2 regions of the Exiguobacterium sp. s80 genome follow, and region 1 is predicted to be linked to the other one. Evidence: riboswitches for the same ligand, from Rfam matches in the RefSeq annotation. Region 1 holds a riboswitch; the other holds the start of a gene.
The links. Region 1 has a riboswitch for thiamine pyrophosphate ahead of KNP94_RS14195 (3-oxoacyl-ACP reductase). Riboswitches for the same ligand answer to the same signal wherever they lie in the genome.
Positions count from the first base shown of each region.

Region 2: it holds a riboswitch for thiamine pyrophosphate, as region 1 does, so the genes downstream of both, thiD (bifunctional hydroxymethylpyrimidine kinase/phosphomethylpyrimidine kinase) here and KNP94_RS14195 (3-oxoacyl-ACP reductase) in region 1, are expected to answer to the same signal.

Region 1 covers NZ_JACSMP010000010.1:31,385-42,635, reverse strand. Annotated here, with positions in the region: partial or broken gene KNP94_RS14220 (IS30 family transposase) at 1-121, shown strand, start outside; partial or broken gene KNP94_RS16005 (transposase) at 93-611, shown strand; gene KNP94_RS14205 (hypothetical protein) at 621-917, opposite strand; gene KNP94_RS14200 (LLM class flavin-dependent oxidoreductase) at 1,248-2,552, opposite strand; gene KNP94_RS14195 (3-oxoacyl-ACP reductase) at 2,608-3,360, opposite strand; TPP riboswitch at 3,495-3,595, opposite strand; gene KNP94_RS14190 (hypothetical protein) at 4,407-5,171, shown strand; gene KNP94_RS14185 (LysR family transcriptional regulator) at 5,923-6,759, opposite strand; gene KNP94_RS14180 (SDR family NAD(P)-dependent oxidoreductase) at 6,898-7,638, shown strand; gene KNP94_RS14175 (hypothetical protein) at 7,775-9,208, shown strand; gene KNP94_RS14170 (hypothetical protein) at 10,334-11,251, shown strand, end outside.
Region 2 covers NZ_JACSMP010000005.1:112,180-123,430, forward strand. Annotated here, with positions in the region: gene KNP94_RS10785 (DUF1232 domain-containing protein) at 1-278, shown strand, start outside; gene KNP94_RS10790 (formate/nitrite transporter family protein) at 328-1,164, opposite strand; gene KNP94_RS10795 (hypothetical protein) at 1,354-1,965, opposite strand; gene KNP94_RS10800 (YitT family protein) at 2,098-2,967, shown strand; gene KNP94_RS10805 (CHASE3 domain-containing protein) at 3,209-3,817, shown strand; gene KNP94_RS10810 (ArsR/SmtB family transcription factor) at 3,907-4,272, opposite strand; gene KNP94_RS10815 (hypothetical protein) at 4,359-4,802, opposite strand; gene thiE (thiamine phosphate synthase) at 4,817-5,455, opposite strand; gene thiM (hydroxyethylthiazole kinase) at 5,445-6,215, opposite strand; gene thiD (bifunctional hydroxymethylpyrimidine kinase/phosphomethylpyrimidine kinase) at 6,196-7,005, opposite strand; TPP riboswitch at 7,122-7,232, opposite strand; gene KNP94_RS10835 (murein hydrolase activator EnvC family protein) at 7,294-8,580, opposite strand; gene KNP94_RS10840 (murein hydrolase activator EnvC family protein) at 8,784-10,235, opposite strand; gene KNP94_RS10845 (VOC family protein) at 10,496-10,903, shown strand; gene KNP94_RS10850 (type 1 glutamine amidotransferase domain-containing protein) at 10,957-11,251, opposite strand, start outside.

The DNA of each region.
Region 1 (11,251 bases):
TTCTAGAATTAACAATCGACTAAGAAAATGTTTGGATTGCTCATCATCTTCTCAAACAAGTTATTTATACGCGCCCCAGAGGGGTGAAAGGAATGTTAAAAACAAAAGACTTTTACTATGACGAACATTATGACTGTTATTTATGTGAAAACAATCAAGTTCTCCGTTACCGAACGACGTCGCGAGACGGGTACCGTGAATATGTCTCGAATCCTTTTGTATACGAGACATGTCCTCTTCTCTCCAAATGTACACAGTGTCGCGACCACAGAAAAGTCATCCATCGCCATCTCTGGCAAGAGGCGATGGATGAAGTGGAGCACCTCAGACATACAGTTGTGAATCGTGAGTTGTATCGAAAACGCTAGGAAACAATTGAACGTGTATTCACAGACACCCAAGAGAAGCATGGCATGCGTTGGAGCCGCTATCGAGGGCTGAAAAAAACGACGCTTCAAGCGATGCTTACTTTCATTGCCTTGAACCTCAAAAAGCTTGCGAATTGGTCCTGGGATTCCCTTGGGAATCCATGTCTTCAATACGTTTTAATAGGGAGTACATACAACAAACCCTCATTCCGATCACGAAATGAGGGTTTGTCTACAATCTGAGCGAAGAACTTAAGAGTTCTTCACTTTTTTGTTTTTAAGACCTAATGGAATTGCAATAATAACAAGAATTCCAATGATAATAGTTAAATAAAATGGCACGCTTGATCCATCTTTATTTAGATCATCAGTTAAAGAACCCGCTTTGAAAAACAACATGATTGAAATGACGGCGAGGACTACTGTATTAAATGATATGTATACAAAAGACGAAATTTTAGATGGAATAACCAAGAAGATTACATTTAATAAAACCAGAAAAACTAACAAGTAAAAAATTGAATTCAAAGAGTCAAAAGTACCAGCCAAACAAAACTCCCCCTTTAATTAGTATAAGAAAAATATAGCATTTTAATTTTAAAAATTGTGATTATCATATTACAAATGTCGCTTTTTAACATTTAAATCAGTGTGATTATATTTTTACAGCGCGATAATCGCGCCTCTGAGATTTCACGATATAATTCAATATCCTCTGGATGCTGAGCTTCCCATTTGAGATTTTGCAACACTGAGATTTGTATCGTTCCTTTCATCTAAATCTTAAAGTTCGTAAATCTTAAGTCACGCCGATTCATATTTGATCTTCAAGGCTTTCTTCGAAATCTTTTCGGAATTTAACTAAACTTTTCATCTAATTTAATCGATTAAACCTAGATGCTCTCTAAATGTAGTACTTTGATAGGACACTTTAAACAATCCTCTTTTTTGTAATTCAGGAATGATCATGTCTACAAAATCTTCTAAACTTGACGGTAGTGACGGCGGCATCAAGTTGAAGCCATCTGCTACTCCCTCGTTAAACCAAAATTCCAACTGATCCACAATTTCTTCCGGAGTACCAATCAATGTCAGGTGTCCTCCTCCTGCTGCTAAATAGCCTAATAGTTCTTTGAGCGTCGGATCTGTATCATCGATAATCTCTAGAATCGTTCGGTAGCGTCCGATGGGTCCGGAAAATTCCTCGATCGATGGTAAGGTCGGAATCTTTGCTTCGAGATCCCATGTGGAGCAATCTTGCTGCAAAAAGAAACTCAATTGTTTCAACGCATTTTCAACCGGTAATTTTTCATCTAGTTCGGCTTTTTTGGCTAGTGCCTCTTCTCTTGTTTTACCAACATACGTTACTAAGCCTGGGTATATCTTAATCTTTCGATCTGGTGATTCAGTTTGTGTAATTTTCTTATGGAGTTTTTCACGAAAAGCATGGGCTTGTCTAAAATTCCATGACACAGAATATACGGCATCCGCATGTTTGGCTGCAAGGGCAATCCCTTCTTCAGAAGCCCCCGCTTGCATCGCTACTGGCTTTCCTTGGGGACTACGCGGCGTAGACAAAGGACCTTTTACGCTGAAATAGGCTTCAGAATGATCGATAACTTGTATACGTTCAGGATCAATCAATTGGTTATCTGATCGATTCGCAAGAAAAGCCGCTTGATCCCAAGATAAAAATAGCTTCTCCATCAATGCTGCGAATTCGTTCGCCTTGTTATACCGTTCCTCCCTCGGTGGAAGTGCATCCATCCCGTGGTTTAACGCTTCCCAATCCGTCATCGAGGTCACTAAGTTCCAGCCTACCCTCCCCTTCGTCACGTGATCTAGGCTTAGAAGTTGCCTTGCTGCTGTATACGGATTGGAGAACGTGCTCGATACCGTAGAAACTAATCCGATATGATCCGTCACTTGAGAAATAGCCGTTAGATTAATTAAAGGATCCAACCAAAAGGCAGGTAAATCAGTTGCATTATTAGCCGGAAAAGATTGATTATCCGCAAAAAATACTGCATCTAAACATCCAGCTTCCGCTATTTGAGACAAACGCTGATAATAGCGGCTCTCTCCGATCTCTTTAATCGCAGAATCAGGCATTAACCATGCGGCTTGATGATGACCACAACCATATAACAAAACGCCGATATTTAACTGATTTCTATTCGTCATCTTCTATTCACGAATCCCTTCTCTTACAAGCTGAGAATTTTTTAAAACGCTCGCTTTAATTCATCGTTAACCCACCATCGACTGTTACGTTTTGACCGGTAATCCCAGATGCTGCTTCTGATGCCAAAAAGGCAACCAGTTGAGCCACTTCTTCTGGGCTCGTCACTTTTTTCAATGGTGTCGATTGAGCAATAAGATTAAATACTTCAGCGGATGTCACAGCACTCGCATCTGTGACTTTCAATAACCCACCGGAGACGACATTCACGTTTATACCGTATTGACCTAGTTCTGCGGCCAGGTTGCGTGTGAAACCAATTAAACCTGCTTTTGCTGTTGTGTATTCATGATAAGGAACGACGGGGTTTTGATAGAGGTTTGTTCCAATGCTGATGATACTACCGCTCTTTCGTTCCATAAATTGTGGTAGGACACTTTGGATGGTGTGAAAAGCAGCTTTTAGCGTTCCATCCAGTTGCTTTTGATAATCTTCCCACTCTAAATCGATGAACGATTTTTGAGCAACCGGATCAAATTTAAAATCTACTAATGCATTATTGACGACAACATCGATTTGACCGTAATGTGCTGTTGCGGATTGCATCATGCTCTCAACATCTTCCCGCTTCGTAACATCGGCATACAAGGCAAGTGCATTCTCTGCTCCTAGTTCGCTCACAAGTTTTTCTGCCGCCTCTTTGCTTTTGTAGTAATTAATCACCACTTTAAATCCATTGTTCACTAACACCCTTGCAATCGTCGCCCCAAGTCCTCGGCTACTTCCTGTCACTAATACTGTTCTGCTCATTCTTGTCCACTCCCTCATCCATTTTTGCAACTTAAATAGCGAAGTAGTAAACAAAAAACGCAACTCTCCAAAAGGAAAGTTGCGCACGTCTAAATAACCACATAGCAAAGAGCGACATCATCGTCTCCGCTTGTTCATCAGAGTTTACACTTTCCTACGCTAGTACGACCTAGTTCAGGTTCAAAGGGTTTGAGTAGCTACTCATCTCAGTTTAATAACACCCCTAGTGATTCTATTTAAGTTACCTTCACTTTAGTAGTCTTGTGAACACCTGTCAATGATGATGAAAGCGATTCGTTAATAGTATTTCTTTAAAGATCGAGCGTAAAAATAGGATTATTATCTAATTCGGATTACTTTGTTACGGTCACATCTTATACTAGGCAATATTAATTATCATTTTTTCTTTCTTTAATGATGTCTTAATATACGAGCGATTCGATATTTCTGATCAATTACGTGATCTAGTAGTCCGAATCATTTATGTTTGCAATGTATAAAGCTTATCTTGCGTAATCATCTTATGAGGGCCATTAAGTAGTAAGTATGTCGTCTTCTCTCTTCAGTTTATATTTAATTTTTTTCGTCTTAAAGTATACGCACTCTATTTTACGTTTTTACTACTTTTTGAATAAAAACGTACCAATTCAATCAACGATTCATCTTCTTTCCCATACAAGCATTGGAGTTCTGCACAATTACGTAAGAGTTAAGTTCTTTGATAAGTTAGATGCCTTTCTCATTATCTAAGTTATGAATCATTTTTTCCTCTACCGAGTCATTCACAATTTCCTGATAGACAGTCCTTTGTGTATCGACTGCGAAATACAGCCTATTCTGATTACTTTTAAGTCACTTAGATTGATGTAAGTTTATTCTCTTAAAAGCTATCAACTATGTTTGATCAGTAATTGCTTATACTTTATTCAAGTTAGTATTCGAGCTTTACAAGCTTTTATTTTAGAAAAGAACTATAAATTCCTAATCTATTTTCCCTTGTAAATATGTACAATAAAACTACAAATATTCTTAAAGGAGCTGAACTTATGAATATCCGAAAAGTATTATTGCTCGTCGTGATTGCTATTGTCTATCTTTTACTCTTCACTATCACCTTTTGGAGTCTCATTGGCTTATTCATCTCAGCAATTGGTCTATACTTTTACTTTAAACCAAGGCTTCGAAATCCAGTGAAGTACCCAACCTTTATCGTTTGGCTAGGTGTATTCATTGCTTTTTCAATTTCTATCTATATGGTAGACCGAATAAATGAACCACGAAAAATTGAAGCCGGGTCTTCTACCAAGGAAACAAAGATGTTGGAATCAATAAAAATAGAGTCAAAAGAGTTAGAAACATCTTTAAAGGACACGCAACTTAAACTAAAAGAGCAGCAACAAGAAACGAAAAAATTGAAAGAGGAGTTAAAACGAGAAAAAGAATTACGTTTGCAAACCGTTGAAAGCTACAAGGAAGAAGCAGACAAACGTACTGCTTTAGAGAGTAAACTCAAAGAAGAAGAGGCGAAACACAGTGCTGCAAAAGAGAAAATCGACGAACTCGAAGCCTCTTTAGCAAGCAGCGAAATGATAAATGAAGATGAGAGTATATCTGATGAGGAATACGTTGATGAAACAGATACAGAAGTAGCAACTGATCTTGAATACGATCCTTCTGGAGCAGATCGCGACTGTGGTGATTTTTCCAGCGCCCAAGCCGCTCAAGATTTTTATCTAGCTGCCGGTGGTCCGGCAGTTGATCCCCATGATTTAGACCGCGATAACGATGGAAATGCATGTGATTGGAACTGACGTCAGTAACAAACTCTCCTTCGTATTTGAACTTCACAAATGCCTTTTTATTCTAATTTAACTTTATTTATGTACACAATTTAAAATTGATATACGATGAATAAAACCACAAAAGATATCAATCATACGTTCTCTATTGAAGAGGTTTCAGATCAAATCTCTACCTCTTTATCTCTATCAATTTGTTGTCTTATTCATTCCAAAAAGTGTGCGCCGGCGCACACTTTTTTATTACATAATTTATGGTAATTCTGAAAGACTCATGAATTATGTCTCAAGTAGCTAATCGGAGGACCCTTTCATTCACCTTCCATCAATCCACTTCGTTCTTCAAACGATCAAATCATCTCATTAAAAAATGTGTATTAGAGTTAATATTATCTTGTTTCACGTGAAACCTCTTTATCCATTCAAGGTTTTTGATTCATATGTACCGTCCTTGAACTTTTCTCATCATATTTTATGAACATCGTGATGATGATCTTTAACCTCTTCACTCCAGTCAATTAAAGAATAAATGATATATTAATGACTATTCGTTTCTTTTCGAAGGTTAAATTAAACATCAGCTATTCCTCGTGGTAAATCAATTTTTTATGTTTAATATGGTACGTGAAATAACAAAAAGTATGCGCCGGCGCATACTTTTTGTTATTTCACTTTCACTTTTGAGGAAGACTTACCTTTCTTATGCTTAGTTTTGAATTTCAATTTTAAATTGTTCTCTATGTTACATGATCATACCTTAGTCTCATACGTTCAGAGATAATGATTTTATAAAGCGAATGAACTTCTGCAGACTTTTGCTACGTTTCCTTTTCAGGCTAACTATAGATTCTATTCGAACAGGCGTAGATAAATCAGATTGGATGATTCCCTGTATCGTTTTTCGATTATCTAAAATCCGCTTCGGTACGACACTCATGCCCATTCCTGACTCTACAGCATTTAAAATGGATTCGAGTGTATCGAACTCTATTATTCTAGGATCTGTATATCCCTTGTCCTTCGCGACTTCAATTGTTTTGTTCCGGTACGTACACGTAGTATCACTATTGACGATGCGCGTCGGGCATCCATCTTCTTCAAATTTGAAGTCTTGATGTGACAAGATTACTATATCTTCAGTTAAACTATGTACGGACTCAAAGCGCTCTTCGTCGAATAATCCGTTGACAAACATGCCGTCAATTTCACCATAGAAGAGCATTTCTTGCAATTGTTGCTTATCTTGTGTCTTCATCGACATACCAATGTCATTGTTCTCTTTCATGAAGAGCAAAAAGAGTTTTGGAAGCAACGCCGCCGATACAGTCTGTGTTGCACCTATGACCAAGTATTCTCTCCATTTATTTTTATCGATTGCGGATTTCGCATCCTGCATCAACTTCAGGATATCCTCAGCATATTTGTACAGCGTAGTTCCTTCTTCTGTTAATTTCACTCCACGATTACTCCGAATCAGTAAACGAGCACCTAGCTCGTCTTCAAGAATCTTTATCCGCTGACTGACGTTCGATTGAACATAACCCAACTTCTCAGCTGCTTTCGAAATCGAATGTAGATCTGCTACATGCTTGAAAATCAATAAATCCTAGGTATTCAATAGCATCATTCCTTTCTGATATCACTCGTAGTGATATCCCGTTCATTATCAAGAATTATACTCTCGTCTCGAATAGAAGCATAATGATATCAATCACATAGGATGAGAGGAAGATTGTCAATGAATTTGAAAGATAAAGTAGCTATAGTGACAGGAGCTGGATCCGGTATAGGGCGTGCAACAGCGCTCCGTTTAGCCGCCGAAGGAGTAAATGTTATCGTCAATTACAGTCAGTCTGAAGAAGGGGCATTAGAGGTCGTAAAAAAAATTATGAACGATGGTGATGTGGCAATTCCTTATCGAGCAGATGTCTCATTAGAACACGAAGTTCAGGATATGGTCACTCATACCCTCATGGTGTTTGGAAAGATTGATTTTTTGGTGAACAATGCAAGCATCACGTCACAGATTCCAATGAATGAACTGGATGAAGTGACGGGAGAGGTATGGGATTCTCTCTTTGCTGTTAATGTAAAGGGCATGTTCCACTGTGTGAAAGCAGTCGTACCACATATGAAAAGACAATCCACAGGTGTAATCGTCAACCTTGGGAGCGTAGCGGGAGTGAACGGTATCGGTTCTTCCATTCCTTATGCAGCCACTAAGTCAGCCATTCATACGATGACACGCTCACTTGCTATCTCACTTGCACCTGACATTCGCGTTAATTGTATCTCTCCGGGAGCTGTCGCCACGCGTTGGTGGGCTGGGAATGAGGAACGGATGCATGGTTTAGCGGGTCAACTTCCATTGAAAAGAATTTCTACACTGGAGGATATCACAGATACTTTCTTATTTCAGTTAATACAATCGTTCATAACGGAAAAAGTCTTCGTGATGGATAACGACCAAACGCTCTAAAGTTTAAACACTGTAAGATAGATCTAAATCGATGTCTACTTTTAAAAAGTGTGCGCCGGCGCACACTTTTATCTAATTTCCCCACTCCTCTTCAGACATGCTATGCTAGCTATATCGAATTAAGGGGGCGTGCATTATGGACTCTACCTCATCCGTCCAACATAGACAACTTGTTGTCTCTCAAGCAGCAAAGACACTGCTCGAGAACGATGTTACCGAACAACTGATTTCCATCGATATCATTGATGTCGAATGCTATGTCAATCAACTTTATGAAGAATTTTATGAATTTCAAAATGAAGAAGATGTTTACAAAAAGCTACGTTATTATTCCTTTAAGAAATTAAAACGGCGCTGGGTACGGGCAGCCGTAAAAAACTATGTTGAGAACAAAGGTCCGATGAAAGAACTACGTGGCCTTCATAAAATGTACCTTGAGTATTGGGACATTGCGGGAAAAGAAGGCTTTCAAAGAAAGTTCTCCGCTGATAGTGTTGAGAAGTTGATGCAAGAACACATACAGGAACTTGAAGAATGGGCTGAAAATAATAACTTGCTGATTCATACGTATCCACATTGGAGACAAAAAACGAAGAACCAGCAAACGACAACGATGCGGACTGATATTCTAATGGTCATCGGAGAGGTTGCGAAAGAATTGAAACGTGCGCAGCCAAAGGCACATGTTGCCACTTCTACCTCGATTACGGTACCGTTCTTTGGAATCGCTGATCGCATGAAAAATACGACAGAAAAGTTTCATCAAGGAGAAGGTATGTTGACGGACTTATCTCTTGATCTCCACGACTTCTCTGCTGTCGTTCCTAAATACAAACAAGGTATCCCGGCGAATTTATCGGTTCTCGTCAGTAACGAGTTTCTTGCAGAACTCGACGGAAAAGTCCCGGATCTTGATGCTCGTGATTTTGAGGCCTTTAACGAGATTCTGTCATATCGCGATGTGACGTTTCAAACGAGTCGAAAGATCGTCTTCCCAATCTCAAAACTTGTTAAAAAGATTTATGGGAACGATAGCGGAAAAAGCTATACCCTCACAACCCAACGTCTTGTAAAACTCGGTTATTATCGCGTAGCTGTTAGAAATGAGGAAGGGGATCTCTCGATCTTCGGTCTCTTCTCCTCTGTTAAAATTAGTAATGCTTCTTCTGTTAAACGGGACACGCAAATTACTGTCACTGTCTCAGAGGAAGTCTATGATGATTTGTTAAAACAACAGATCATCAGTATCTATGGAGAACAGATTGAGCGATTAAAAGGAACGTTCGCTTATCATTTATCCTTTGTACTTCAAAAGGAACGACTTAACTCGTATCAGTTAAACGAAGCAATGCCCGCGAAACGGCATTGGCGCCAGTTTACACACTCGATTCGATTTAATAAGAGTCGAAAAGCAGAAAACTTGAAAGAGCTTGAAACTAACTTGGATCGTATCAAAGAACTTGATTTTATCATTCAAGATTGGCATCGGTCCGGTGACTACTATTTCTTATACTTCCATCCCTTGGAACGCTGGGAACATGATGATCGCCGCAATGCCCTTCTCCTATAAGGAATATCGAACAGATCAATAGAAAGTAGTCTTCTTCCATTCTTCATAAATTCAAATAAAAGAGCGTATGAGATCATGAATCTCGTACGCTCTTTTAAATACTAGTTATGATTTTCCTTGAAACTATATGATAGTAATAAGCGTTTTTTCTCATATGCCTAGCCTACATTGTCTTTGTCCTATTAAATCGAGATTAGCAATCGTGTCATGTTGCCATTGAAAAATATGGTCGCTTTATGATCGCTTTAACAGCAATACACTAATCAAAAATAAGTAGCATCAAGCACTCAGCCATGCTCATGTAAACTTCGACAATCACAATCATATATTTATACAAACGATCATTTCAAAAGATCTGTAATGTAGTACCAACATAGATGGTAGTATATGAAGTAGCAAACACAAAATAAGAACATTTGTTCTTATTAATTTTTCTACATTTTTCCTTGTTGTAAGAACTCACTTATTAATTGGATGTCTTATTCTCCAGAATATCTATTGATCGTACATGTCGAATCGTGTCGTAAAACGACCATTTTTCAAATTCAGAGGTTATTCACCGTACTGAAACAGCACTTTTTCTTATATTTTTAGCATTTTTGTCGGATTTGACCGTACTGAAACAACACTTTATGTATTTAGGTCGCCGATCACCGTACCAAAACAACAGTTTTGTAATTTTGGTCGTTGTTCCCCGTACCAGAATGACACTTCTGCACTTTAGAAGAATTTTTAAAAATTATTTTAAAGCGGTTATCTGATCCATTTGGTCGTCATATACCGTACTCAAACGACACTTTTGAACATTTTAGTCTCTTTATCCCGTACTGAAATGACACTTTTAATCATTTGGTCGTTATGTACCGTACCAGAATGACATATTGCATCGCTTCATGTATGAATTTACCCAAGAAAAACCTCTAGAAAGCGCATCATATAAGGATTTCAGAGATTCTGGTCGTTTTTGACCGTACTGAAATGACATCTTTTTTATACTTGAAAACGGCTTTATATCAACGTTTTTAGCACATTGGTCGTTTTTGACCGTACCGAAACCGCGTTTTGACAGTTCCTTTTCTGAACAGGATACTAGTAATAATAGTTCAGAGTAGGGGAGGTGTAGGTATGTCATTTCAACATGAAAATCGTCATGTATTGGTCGCTAATAAATTACTGATCGCGATGAGCGGTTTAACACGTTGGACAAAACGTCAAGACAGTTTCTTATATGAACAGCATCACTATAACATTCCAGGACCTTTCTTAGCATTGAAGTGGACAAAATCTCGTATTCGTCATTTATTGACGCTTTTATCTCATTGCGATGATCAAGGTGTTCTCTCATTAATGGAAAGTGAAGCATTGGCTCACTATGCGCGTACGTCAGTTCGATCGTTACACAATAACCTACGCCTTTTTGAATCAGTTGGACTTATTCGCTACTCGATTCATTTCTCTGGAGTCGTCACCATTGAACTCGTAGATTATCTCGAAAACTACCGTGATCTTTTTGAAGAAGGTGGTACGTATACATCGAAGACCGGTTATACGTCTCTTTGGTGTGAAATGGTGCGCCAACTGATGGATATTGAGCATGTGAATATCCTTCGCGTCGCGTTACGTGCTCTTGTACAAGTAGAGCGGGACGTGAATGTCCAGTCTCAGGAGAAAGCAACTTTAACCTATGATGAAGTACGCGGATTCCTACCGCGTTACTGTGGACATCGCTTGGCTGTAAAAGGGCTGCTCGATCAACTATCGCAGTTCTTTAATGTGCATTTGGTTGAGAACACGAAAGATTTCTTATCTGCTGTTAAAGAGAATGTCTCGCTTAAAAAGCGCATACATACCGTAACACGTCCTTTAATGTTTCACGTGAAACTCGAAGACCAGATCAACAGTAAGCGTATCCGGGAAGCGGAACGGGCGCGTACGTTGATCAGTTGGTTCGATCTTCGAGAAGTCGCTCGTGACTACGTAAATTTTGATGCACTGGAAGTTCCGCAAACATCGCTGCAGTCGTTGAGTGATACGTACGGATTT
Region 2 (11,251 bases), on a different contig from region 1:
CTTCAGAAGAAGGGTCTGATATCGAACGTGAAGCAGAACTCGTGCTGTATTTCCAACTTAAACAGTTACTTGAGATGTTACGTGCCCTTTATCAAAAACGTTTTTCGATGAAGGAAGAACAAGAACAATTATTATTGACGGCTGTGCTCTATTTTACTTCCCCAGTCGATGCACTACCTGACGAAAATGTTCTCGGTCTGTTCGATGATGCTCAAATCGTCGAATCGATCTATGAAGAACTCGCAGCAGATGTCGATCGCTTCCAACATCTCGAATAAAGAAAAAGGTAAGGGAGGCGGGAAAACCCGTCGCTACCTTACCTTTTCTTTATGCTTTTTTTTTCGTCGCGATGTTGATTGTCGCAGCTTGTTGTTTTGATTGATCCACTTCTAGCTTTTCTTTATTCAACCATGTGTAAACCATTCCCATGAAGAGTGCTCCACCGATGATGTTACCGAAGAGAGCAGGAATTAAGTTATGGATTGCTCCGGCAAATGAAATCGCCTCTGGGTGAGGTACGACAAGCGCGATTGAGAACAATGCCATATTGGCAATGACATGGTCAAAACCTGATGCGAAGAAGACAGCAACTAAAACCATCATCATCATGATTTGTGCCAATTCATTTTTCATGTTTTTCGGAATGAAAATCGCTAAACAAACCATCCAGTTACAGAAGATTGCTCGCGTAAAAATTTCCCATGTCGAGTGATGGATTTTCGATTCAGAGACAGCGAACAACCAGTTGTTTGCGCCTAACTCTTGAATGATTCCAGTTTGCGAAAAGAGTAACGCGAAGGCAAGTCCTCCGAGACCATTACCAATCAAACAAATCGTCCATACTTTAAACGTATCCATTTTTGTAGTGTATCCACGCATCGTCGCCGTAGTAAAATACATCGTATTTCCTGTAAACAGTTCTGCACCGCCGTAGACGATTAAGACAAGCGCAACACCAAAAGTTAATCCACCGACGAGCGTCATCGCAGCCGATTCATTTAGATAAAGTCCGTTGATTGCTTTGAGTGTAAATATGATAGCAAAACCGATGAATACTCCAGCAAGCATGGCACGAACTAAATATTCGAGTGGACGCATTTGTAGCATTTTAGTTGATTTAACCGCTTTATTTCTTAGCCCTTCTAATGCTTCTACTTCATTCATTGTAGAAACCTCGCTTTCTTCTTGTTCAACACTTCACAATGTTTGTTCACTTATTATCATACTTCCATCTTATAAGATGTTCAACCCCTGCCTACCCCTTATTTAAGGTTTTTACGAAAGAATGACATGTAAACGATACCATTGTGTCAAGTTTGTGAAAAAAGCTTTTTCTTGCTAGATACAACTACTTTACGGGTATATTTTGAGTTGTGAACGGAAGTATTCTAGAAAGGATTTTCGTCTTGATTCAACTAATACATAGTCGTCAATAACTACACGATTAAAGCGGTTAGTGGACGTCGAAGCTCGCTCAATATCGCGTGGTGTATACCCTTCAAAATCATTACGCGTGATTTTAATTTGAAGGATTGATACAGGATCCGTATATTGAATTTCAACTGTCATTACATTAGGAATCGCTAAAAAAAGAGCCAGCGTATGGTGCATGACGAGTTGCGAAAATCGACTTTTGATAAAAGAGGGTGTAGACGGATCAATCCATTCATGATTTGTCCCGACCCATTCTTTTCTGGATTTACCCGTCACTTCATAACGTAAGGAGACGGTAGTCCCTTCAATCTTTACTTGTTTAAGTGCGTCTGAAAATGGAAATCGTTCAATAAATCCTGTCATTGCATTTGTATTTGTAACCGATGTTCCGACATATCGGGTGACCAGTGCTCCATCACGCCACTTATTGTCAGGGGATTCCCTCGAGTAATGCAACATAAAAACGGAACCTGCGCTTAATCCAATGAGCGCACAGCATAAAAATAAAAGGATTTTTTTCAATTCACTCAATTCCTTTCGACCCGCGTCACATTTTTTTTACGATATTTTTCAGTTGAGGGGTTGAATTTAATGCTATATAGGCGTACTCTTGCAGGCAGATACTTTACAAAGGAGGAGCATGAGGATTTCTCATCAATCACAATGAAGACTAAACAAACGAGCAAGAAAAAACGAACAGAAAAAATCAGTTTCCTTTTAATCGGTACACTTCTTTACTCCCTTTATATCAGCCTTTTATTATCTCCAAATGACATTGGATCTGGCGGCATCATGGGAATCACACTTATTTTCCAAGAGTTGTTCAATACGCCTATCGGACTGACCCAACTTGTCTTGAATATCCCGCTTTTCTTACTTGGTTTTCGCTTCTTAAGAAAACGATTCATGCTACTTTCAGGAATTATCGTCCTTATTTCTTCATTTTTAATTGATTGGATTCCAACACAAGTGGTTCCTGAGTCATTAAACGATCCTCTCGTCGCCTCCATTTTTGCAGGGTTAGTTTCCGGACTCGCAATGGCATTAATCTTCTTTGGCGGCGCTTCGACAGGTGGACTCGACATCCTCGGAAAGTTCTTTTATGCCCGCTTTCATAACTGGCCGCTCCCGCGTATTTTTTTAATGCAGGATTTAGTGATCTATATCTTAGTTTGGCTAGTCTTCGACTTAAAACATGTTATGTATGCATTAATTATGAGCTTCGTTCGCGCCAAGGCGTTGCAAACGGTCTATAGTTTTTACTCTGCTTCTAAACAATGTATTATCATTTGTGAAAAAGCAGATGAAATCAACGACGTCATCACAAAAGAACTTGGTCGTGGTGTCACGATTCTCGATGCGCGCGGTGGCTATTCCAACCGGACAAAGAAGATGGTTTATGTCGTCGTACAGAATAATGAAATCGTTCGTCTTCAGGAAATTGTTTCTTCTGTCGAACCTAATGCCTTCGTCACCTTCTCTGAGATTCATACCGTCTTCGGAAATTACAAAGAACATTCCTACTCTTTTTAAATGAACCGCACACGATGAAACGACACCCCCCTGTCATGAGGTGGGTTGTTTTTTGTAAACGAAGGCTGACCCATCATATACGTCTACGTTTGGTATCGCTTCAGGTTTCATCTCAAAATATAAAACGATTGGATCCCCGTAACCAAAAGATGTTCCCCTAAAAAATAGATAACTCTTCACTTTTTGGGAATTAGTGGTTAAGCTAATGACATTACCAGTTAGCTTACGAAGGAATGATTGCATGAATAAACTTTGGCGCTACCGCATCTCTCTCATTCTTTTAGTCAGTTTGTTCGCTTCGATTCCTCTCATCTATGCCTTGACAGGTTATCGTACCATTTCAAAAATGACAGAAGAGATGCACGCCCATAACATCCCGATGATTAAACAGGTCGACCAACTCGTCGAATACAATCGGGATCGGGCAAATGCCGTTCGCGGCCTATTGCTCTATGAAGACGACCGCTACATTGAACAATACTACTTCTGCACGACCAAAATTCATGATTTACGCCGTGTGCTCAATGCTTCGAACGAAACACCTGTACCGATTAAAGATTTATTGGTCCGTAACAATGCATGGGAAAAAGAAATCGAAACCGTTTTCAGCCTTTATGAAACAAACGGTTCACAGGCAGCTACCGCTTTAGCGAAACAATCGACGCAGACCACGCAGACCATTCTTGAAGATCTTGCTCAAGTTAAAGATCAATTGTATACCGAATTAGATCAAGAACTCGAAAATACGGCGCTCGTGACAGCATCCTATAAACGGATGTGCTTTAGTCTATCCATTTTAGCCTTTCTACTCATCAGTGTGACCATCACGTTCTTCCATCGAATCAAATAATCTGTTGTTTCATACGATTAGCTTCGTGAAAAAGCTAAAAAACGCACCGCAGTTCTTTATCGGACTGCGGTGCGTTTTTTATATTTTTCTCAAGAAGAAGCCTTTCCTTCATTCACATGCTCCATTGCCAAATGAACTAACGACGAGACATGATGGTCATCAAGTGAATAATAGACAACTTTTCCTTCTTTACGATATTTGACGAGACCTTGTTTCAATAACGTTCTTAAGTGATGCGAAGCCGTCGCAATCGAACAATCAACTGATGCCGATACGTCACAAACACAAAGTTCTCGCTCGACCGTCAATGCATAAGCGATTCGTAGACGCGTTGCGTCCGATAACACTTTAAACAATTTCCCAATCTCAAGCGTCGGGATTTTCTCAACGGCATGACCAATTTCAGTCGCACGTTTTTTATCGATCGCAATCGTCTCACAGCGTGGTGCCTCCACTGTCTTCACCTCTCCTCCAAACTATTGCACCATCCTAAAACAACAAATGCAAGTAAGATGACTACGATGATTCGCGAGGTGAAGATTCATTTCCGATGTTTTTTTTGGATTGTACGAAAAACTGCCCATCCCCCTAATCGATTCCCGATATCCCAAACGATTCGATTAGTATCGACAGCCCGTACACCGATATCGATGATACTTGTATTTCGCAATCGCTCCTTATATCGATTCGATAGGAAGCGTGGTAACGGTACTTGTAACATCACTCGATAAAATAAATCGAGGTGTGTATGGCCCCAGATTTCCGTAGCGATGGATGCCGTTTTAATCAACAGCGGCCGTTTATATCGTTGTTGGTGTTTGTTTTTTAACAAAACCGCCAATTCAAATGCATAACGATTCGGATAGGGAAACAATTTCCAACCTAAATGATACTTTCCACGGTTGTCGATTCGAATGATTTGTGGTTCGATTCGATACCGAATCCAGCCTCCCCGAAAGCGAATGACTTGCCATTTCACGTACATCACCTCTTCAGTGATTATACCCGGTCTGATACTATTTGACGCGCAGTCTGAACCGCCTCTTTGAACTCTCGTGCCGCACGTTCAATATCTGGTGCTGCGAATAAGGCAGAGACGACGGCATATCCTTCAAGCATCTCGAATAAGTCGGGCACCACATGATGTGTGATTCCACCAATCCCGACGAGAGGAAGGGAAACAGCCCGGCGAATCGCTTGGAGTGTTTCGTTTGTCATCTGACTCGCATCGTCTTTTGTCGCCGTTGGATAGAGCGACCCTACGCCAAGATAAGTTGCCCCGTCTTGCTCTGCTTCGATTGCCTGTTCAACGGTTGAAACAGAAACCCCAATCGTGGCTTCCGGTAACAGCTTACGTGCTTCCTTCAAAGGGATGTCCTCTTGCCCGATATGCAGACCTGCACCGACGATTTGTGCGATATCAATCCGGTCATTGATGATGAGTGGGACGCCGTAACGAGACATCATTTTCTTCAAGTCACTCGCTTGTTCGAGAAATTCTTTCCCTTGCGCCTGTTTTTCACGAAGCTGGACCATCGTCGCGCCACCTTTTATTGCTGCTTCGACCGCATCAATCAAGGCAACGTCCGGGTGAAAGCGCCGATCTGTTACCGCATAAACCGTGTAATCATTCTCCACTGGTCAATACCCCTTTCAAACTTTCTTCTGTAGTTAAGCTGATTGCGTTGAACAACCCCATCCGGAAATCACCAAGTCCCGCTGCTTCATCTGCGACTTCACCCGCTTTTCCCATTAAATACGTCCCATAGGTCGCTGCTTCGAATGCATCATACCCTGCTCCAAGTAGGGTTCCGATGAGCGATGCCGTCATGCAACCTGTCCCTGTAATGTGTCCGAGTCGTGGCGTTCCTACGGTTAGTTTTACTTGTCGCTTGCCGTCTGTAATGAAATCAACCGGTCCCGTTACGACGAGAGTCGTCCCGAGCCGTCCAGCAAACTCATGGACGACTTGAAAATCTAATGTCTCTCCGGAAGCGACATCGACTCCTTTTGAACGTCCGACTTGACCGATGAGCGTCTTGATTTCAGAGACGTTCCCCTTAATGACCGTAAAATGAATTGCTTCGAGTAACTCTTTCGTGAATTGTGTCCGAAGTGTCGTCGCCCCCATTCCGACTGGATCTAAAATAATCGGTTTCTTCAATCGGTTAGCCGTTTGACCTGCCAACAATTGCGACGCTCGTGAAGCTGCGTTCAATGTCCCGATATTGATAACGACAGCATCTGCATGTCCAACCATTTCCTCGACTTCTAGGATATCTTCCGCCATGACAGGTGAACCCCCGAGCGCAAGGGTCATATTGGCACACTCATTAATCGTGACCGCATTCGTTAAATGATGAATTAATGGTTTTTTATCATGAATGGTTGTAAGCATCCGTTTCCCTCCAAATGTCATAAAAGTGATGTGTCGGTCCGATTCCGTTCCCTAAGGCAAATCCATGCCGGATTGCTTCAGTTACGTACCGTTTAGCATAAATCACGCTATCCTTCAGGGAATCTCCCAGCGCAAGACGTGCCGCAATCGCGGAAGACAATGTACATCCAGTACCATGTGTATGCTGGCGTTTTAATCGTGCCTCCTGAAACAGATGATGCATCCCTTCCGTGTATAAAATATCCGAGGCATCCGTACTTTCAAGATGACCGCCTTTTAACAGGATAGCGATGTCTCGTTTTTGTGCGAATTCCGTCGTCGCCAGCTTCATTTCATCAATTGTCGAAATCGCTTGCCCTAACATGCGTTCCATTTCCGGAATATTCGGGGTCGTCAAGGTTGCAAGCGGCATCAAATGCTCCATTAATGCTTGTTCAGCATATTTCCTTAACAGCGCATGCCCCCCTTTTGCGACCATCACGGGGTCTAAGACGACTGGTCCCTGATAATGTTTCAAACATTTGGCAATGACTTGAATCGTTTTTTCATTCGAGACCATCCCAATTTTAACGGCATCTACACGAATATCGCTAAAAATCGAGTTCAACTGGGCTTCGACAAGCGTTGGTGATACATCTTCAACTGCTTGTACGCCTAACGTATTTTGCGCTGTGATAGCAGTAATTACACTCATACCGTAAACCCCAAGAGCAGAAAAAGTTTTTAAGTCGGCTTGAATTCCAGCTCCACCACTAGAGTCTGATCCAGCAATCGTCAGTACATGTTTCATCGATAGACCTCACTTTCTATGAGAGCACAAGGAGAAAGCGGAACGAAAAAAAGCGCCGTCCGCTGTAAAAAAGCAGACGACGCCATGAAAAACCAACGAGTGTGGTCACTTATTCATGTCTTCAATCTCAACTTTCCTACGCTGGTATTATCCAGATCAGGTGATAGGGTCGAAAACAGAATGGTTTTCCTCTCAGCCAGATTCCTCCAGCTCCCCTAGTTGCTCATGATTTAAATTTCTCTTTCACTGTAGCATAGCGCCATAAAAAAAACGAGCCGAAGCTCGTTTTTATAAGTATGCTAATGGATTAACTGTGTTAGCTGGTCCTGTCGCACTGTATTGGTAACCACCAATATGCAATTCAAAATGAAGATGTGCGCCCGTCGAGTTTCCCGTATTTCCGAGCGTACCGATTTGTTGCCCTTGCGAGACCGTTTGTCCAGCATGAACTGATAATGAATTCATATGCGCGTAAACTGTTGTATACACTTTCCCATTCAAGAAATGTGAAATCATCACGTGATTTCCGTACGGTCCACCGCTTCCTGCTGTGATGACCGTTCCTGAAGCTGCTGCGACGATTGATGATCCGACTGACCCTCTAAAGTCGACACCATTATGGAAAGTATACCCATTCGCACCACTCGCTGGTCCGAATCCTTGTGAAACACTTCCTGACGCAGGGCGAACGAACTGCGCCGAACCACTCGGAACACTAGCGACTGGCGTAGCACTTACGACCTTCTTAGACGTCCCGGCGTTATTTTTTTCCGCCGCCTCCGCCGCCTTTTCCGCTGCCGCTTTTTCAGCTGCTGCCTTTTCCGCTGCTGCTTTAGCTGCTGCCTTTGCTGCTGCCTTTGCTGCCGCAATCGCACGTTCTTGCGCTTCTAATGTCGCTTGAAGTTCTTTCGCATTCAGAAGTTTTGTCGTAAATTTTGTTTTACCTTGACGTAATTTTTTTAAGGTTGCACTACGTGCTTTCATTTGCTGGTTGAGTTCCTTTTTTTGAACCAAAAGGGCTTCTTTTTCTTTCACTCGCTCTTCCTTTTTATCCACAAGCGTCGCTTTAGCATCAGCTAATTTTTTTTGCGTTTCAAGGTAAGCAGAAATCATCTTGTCATCTTGTTCAGCAATTTTTTTCCCTGCCATCACACGACTAAAGAGATCGCCAAGATCTTTCGAACCAAAAATGACTTCTTCCCATTTAATCGAATTCCCATCATTTTCTTGAAGCACACGAAGGCGGTCTCCTAACAGCTCTTCCTGGCGTTTTAACATTTCTTCATAATGGATAATGTCTGCCTCAAGCTCTTCAATTCGTTCATTCAACTGACGAATCTGTTTATTTTTTTCTGAGACACGAAAAATATTTTCATTGATTGCTGCATCAATCGCATTGATTTGACGTTGCTCTTTTGAAATTTTAGATTCTTGTTTTTTGATTGATTTTTCTAGTTTACGTTGTTCAGCTGCATTATCTGCTTTCTTTTCTTTGATTGTAGCCGCTTGAGTGATTGGGGTGTTCGTCAATAATAACGTCCCTAATAGTACGGTAGAAAATAACTTTTTTAGCATATGTGAGTTCCTCGCTTATGTATGAATTCGATTTTTGAAGTCCTGTTCCGTAGTGAAACTATCTGAAATTGATTATAGCACCGTAATAGTTTCAGAAAAATTTCATTTACATTTCAAATGAAAACGTTATTTTGTAATATAACAACTAATTATTCAAACTGTATAAAAAAGAACCTCTACAATGTAGAGGTTCTTTTACGATTTTATAACATTGACATAGGATTAACACTATTTGCAGGGCCTGTTCCGCTGTAGATATACCCACCGACATGAATTTCGAAGTGTAGGTGTGGTCCAGTCGAGTTACCCGTGCTACCAAGTGCACCGATTTGTTGTCCCTGGCTGACACGTTGTCCTGCACGCGCATTCAATGAACTCATGTGCGCGTAAACCGTCGTATACGTTTTTCCGTTCAATTGGTGAGCAATCATGATGTGATTTCCGTAAGGACCACTACTAGAAGCCGTAATGACAGTTCCTGTTGCTGCTGCGACAATTGGTGTTCCAACCGGTGCACCAAAGTCGATTCCATTATGGAATCCATACCCATTTTCACCACTTGCTGAGCCGTATCCTTGTGTAGTCGCACCACTTGTCGGATGAATGAACAATGCTGAAGATGCAGCTGGAGCCGGAGCTGGATTCGGTGCTACTGGTGCTGGTTTTGGTGTTACAGGCGCTGGTGTCGGCGTTGATTGTTTTGTTGAATTCGTTGTTGCTTTTTGACGCGCTGCTTGTTTTGCAGCTTGCTCGGCTGCCGCTTTTTCTGCTGCAGCTTGCTCAACTGCTGCCTTTTCTGCCGCTGCCTGATCGGCTGCTGCTTGTGCTGCTTGAGCTTCAGCACGGGCTTTTGCTTCTCGTGCTTCTTGTGCTTTGCGCTCTTTTTCAATCCGTGCTTCACGTTCACGTGCCGCTTTTTCTGCCGCGATTGCTTTTTCTTGCGCAATCAAGATTTGTTGAACTTCTTTCGCGTCCATCAACTGTGTCTCAAATTTCTTTTTTTGCTTCTTAAGTTCTTTAATGCGTTTGTTTCGTTCACTGATTTGTTGTTCGAGCTCTGCCTGTTGACGCTTTAATTCTTTTTTCTCTGTCACAAGCTTTGCTTTTTTATCTTTAAGTTCTGCTTGGGCATTCGCTAATTTCTTTTGCGTGTTCTGGTAATCCGTAATCATCTTATCATCTTGTTGTGAGATGGATTTCCCCGCTAGCACACGGCTGACGAGATCTCCGACATCTTTCGAACCAAAGATGACTTCTTCCCATTTAATCGAATTACCATCATTTTCTTGCATGACACGTAAACGATCGCCGAGCAATTCTTCTTGACGTTTCAGCTTGGCTTTATATTTTTCGATTTGCTTACCGAGTTCAACGATTTCAGCTTCTGTCGCCTTGATTTGACGATCTTTTGCTTCGACGGCAAACATTTTTTCATTCAATGCTTCGTCTAAACGATTCACTTCTTGTTGTGTCTTCGAAATTTTCTCACCTTCGTGATTCACAGAAGACTCAAGCTTTTTTTGTGTATTTTGGTTTTCTTGTTGCTTTTGTTCGTTTTTAGCTTTTTGTTCACTTAAATCATCTGCTGATGCAAAATAAGGAGTTGATGAAAGGACAAGTGCGGAAACGATGAGCGACGTAAACGTTTTTTTCATGTAGTATTCCCTCTTTTTCTCTATAATTTTATTGTAGTCAAAAGTATGCTTTATTTAAATTTCATTTTAATGTTTAAATTTTATAAGAACGTTTTTGATTATAGCATTCATTTTGCCTCTATTATATTTCAGTGAGATTTCATTTTGTATAAGTTTATTGGTTAATTATGTAATACGATGAAGCTCCTTTAGTGAAAATACCTGCGCGTTGCACCTTGAGGGAAGTTTTGGCACACTAGTGGTGTAAGGGAGGAATTATAGTGAAACTTGATCATACTGGAATTGCCGTCCGTGATATGCAAGAAGCCATTACTTTTTATACAACAATTTTAGGAGGGAAATTAGTCCGTGAATATTCAAACCCCGCTCCAGGCGTGGCATCGAATATCGCTGTCATTGAATTTGAAGATGCACACATTGAACTACTGACACCAACAAGCGCTGACAGCCCAATCGCTCGTTTCTTAAAACAACGTGGTAAAGGGGTACATCACATCGCTTACCGCGTTGACGATTTAGATCAAGCGATTCTCGATGCAAAAGAACAGGGACTTACGTTCCTCGAAGATACGTACCGGTCAACGCCTTTTGGCCGTCGTTTGATTTACATGAATCCGAGGCATTCACATGGGGTCATCACTGAGCTTTGCGATTACCCAAACGCTTAACGCAAAAACAAATCCCCTACACGACCTGTGAAGGGGATTTGTTTTGCATGAACTTATGCGAGCTTCGCTAACATTTCACGGTTGAACGCCGGAATATCATCTGGTTGACGACTCGAGACGAAGTTATCATCGACGACGACTTCAGTATCTTCGAAATCAACCCCAGCATTTTCCAAATCGATTCGGATTGATTTATACCCTGTCATCTTGCGCCCCTTAACAATTTTAGCGTTAATCATTAATTGTGGACCATGACAAATCGCGAAGACTGGTTTCTTCGACATATCGAACTCTTCTACGAAAGAGACAAAACGTTCGTCTTCACGTAATAAATCTGGTGAAAATCCA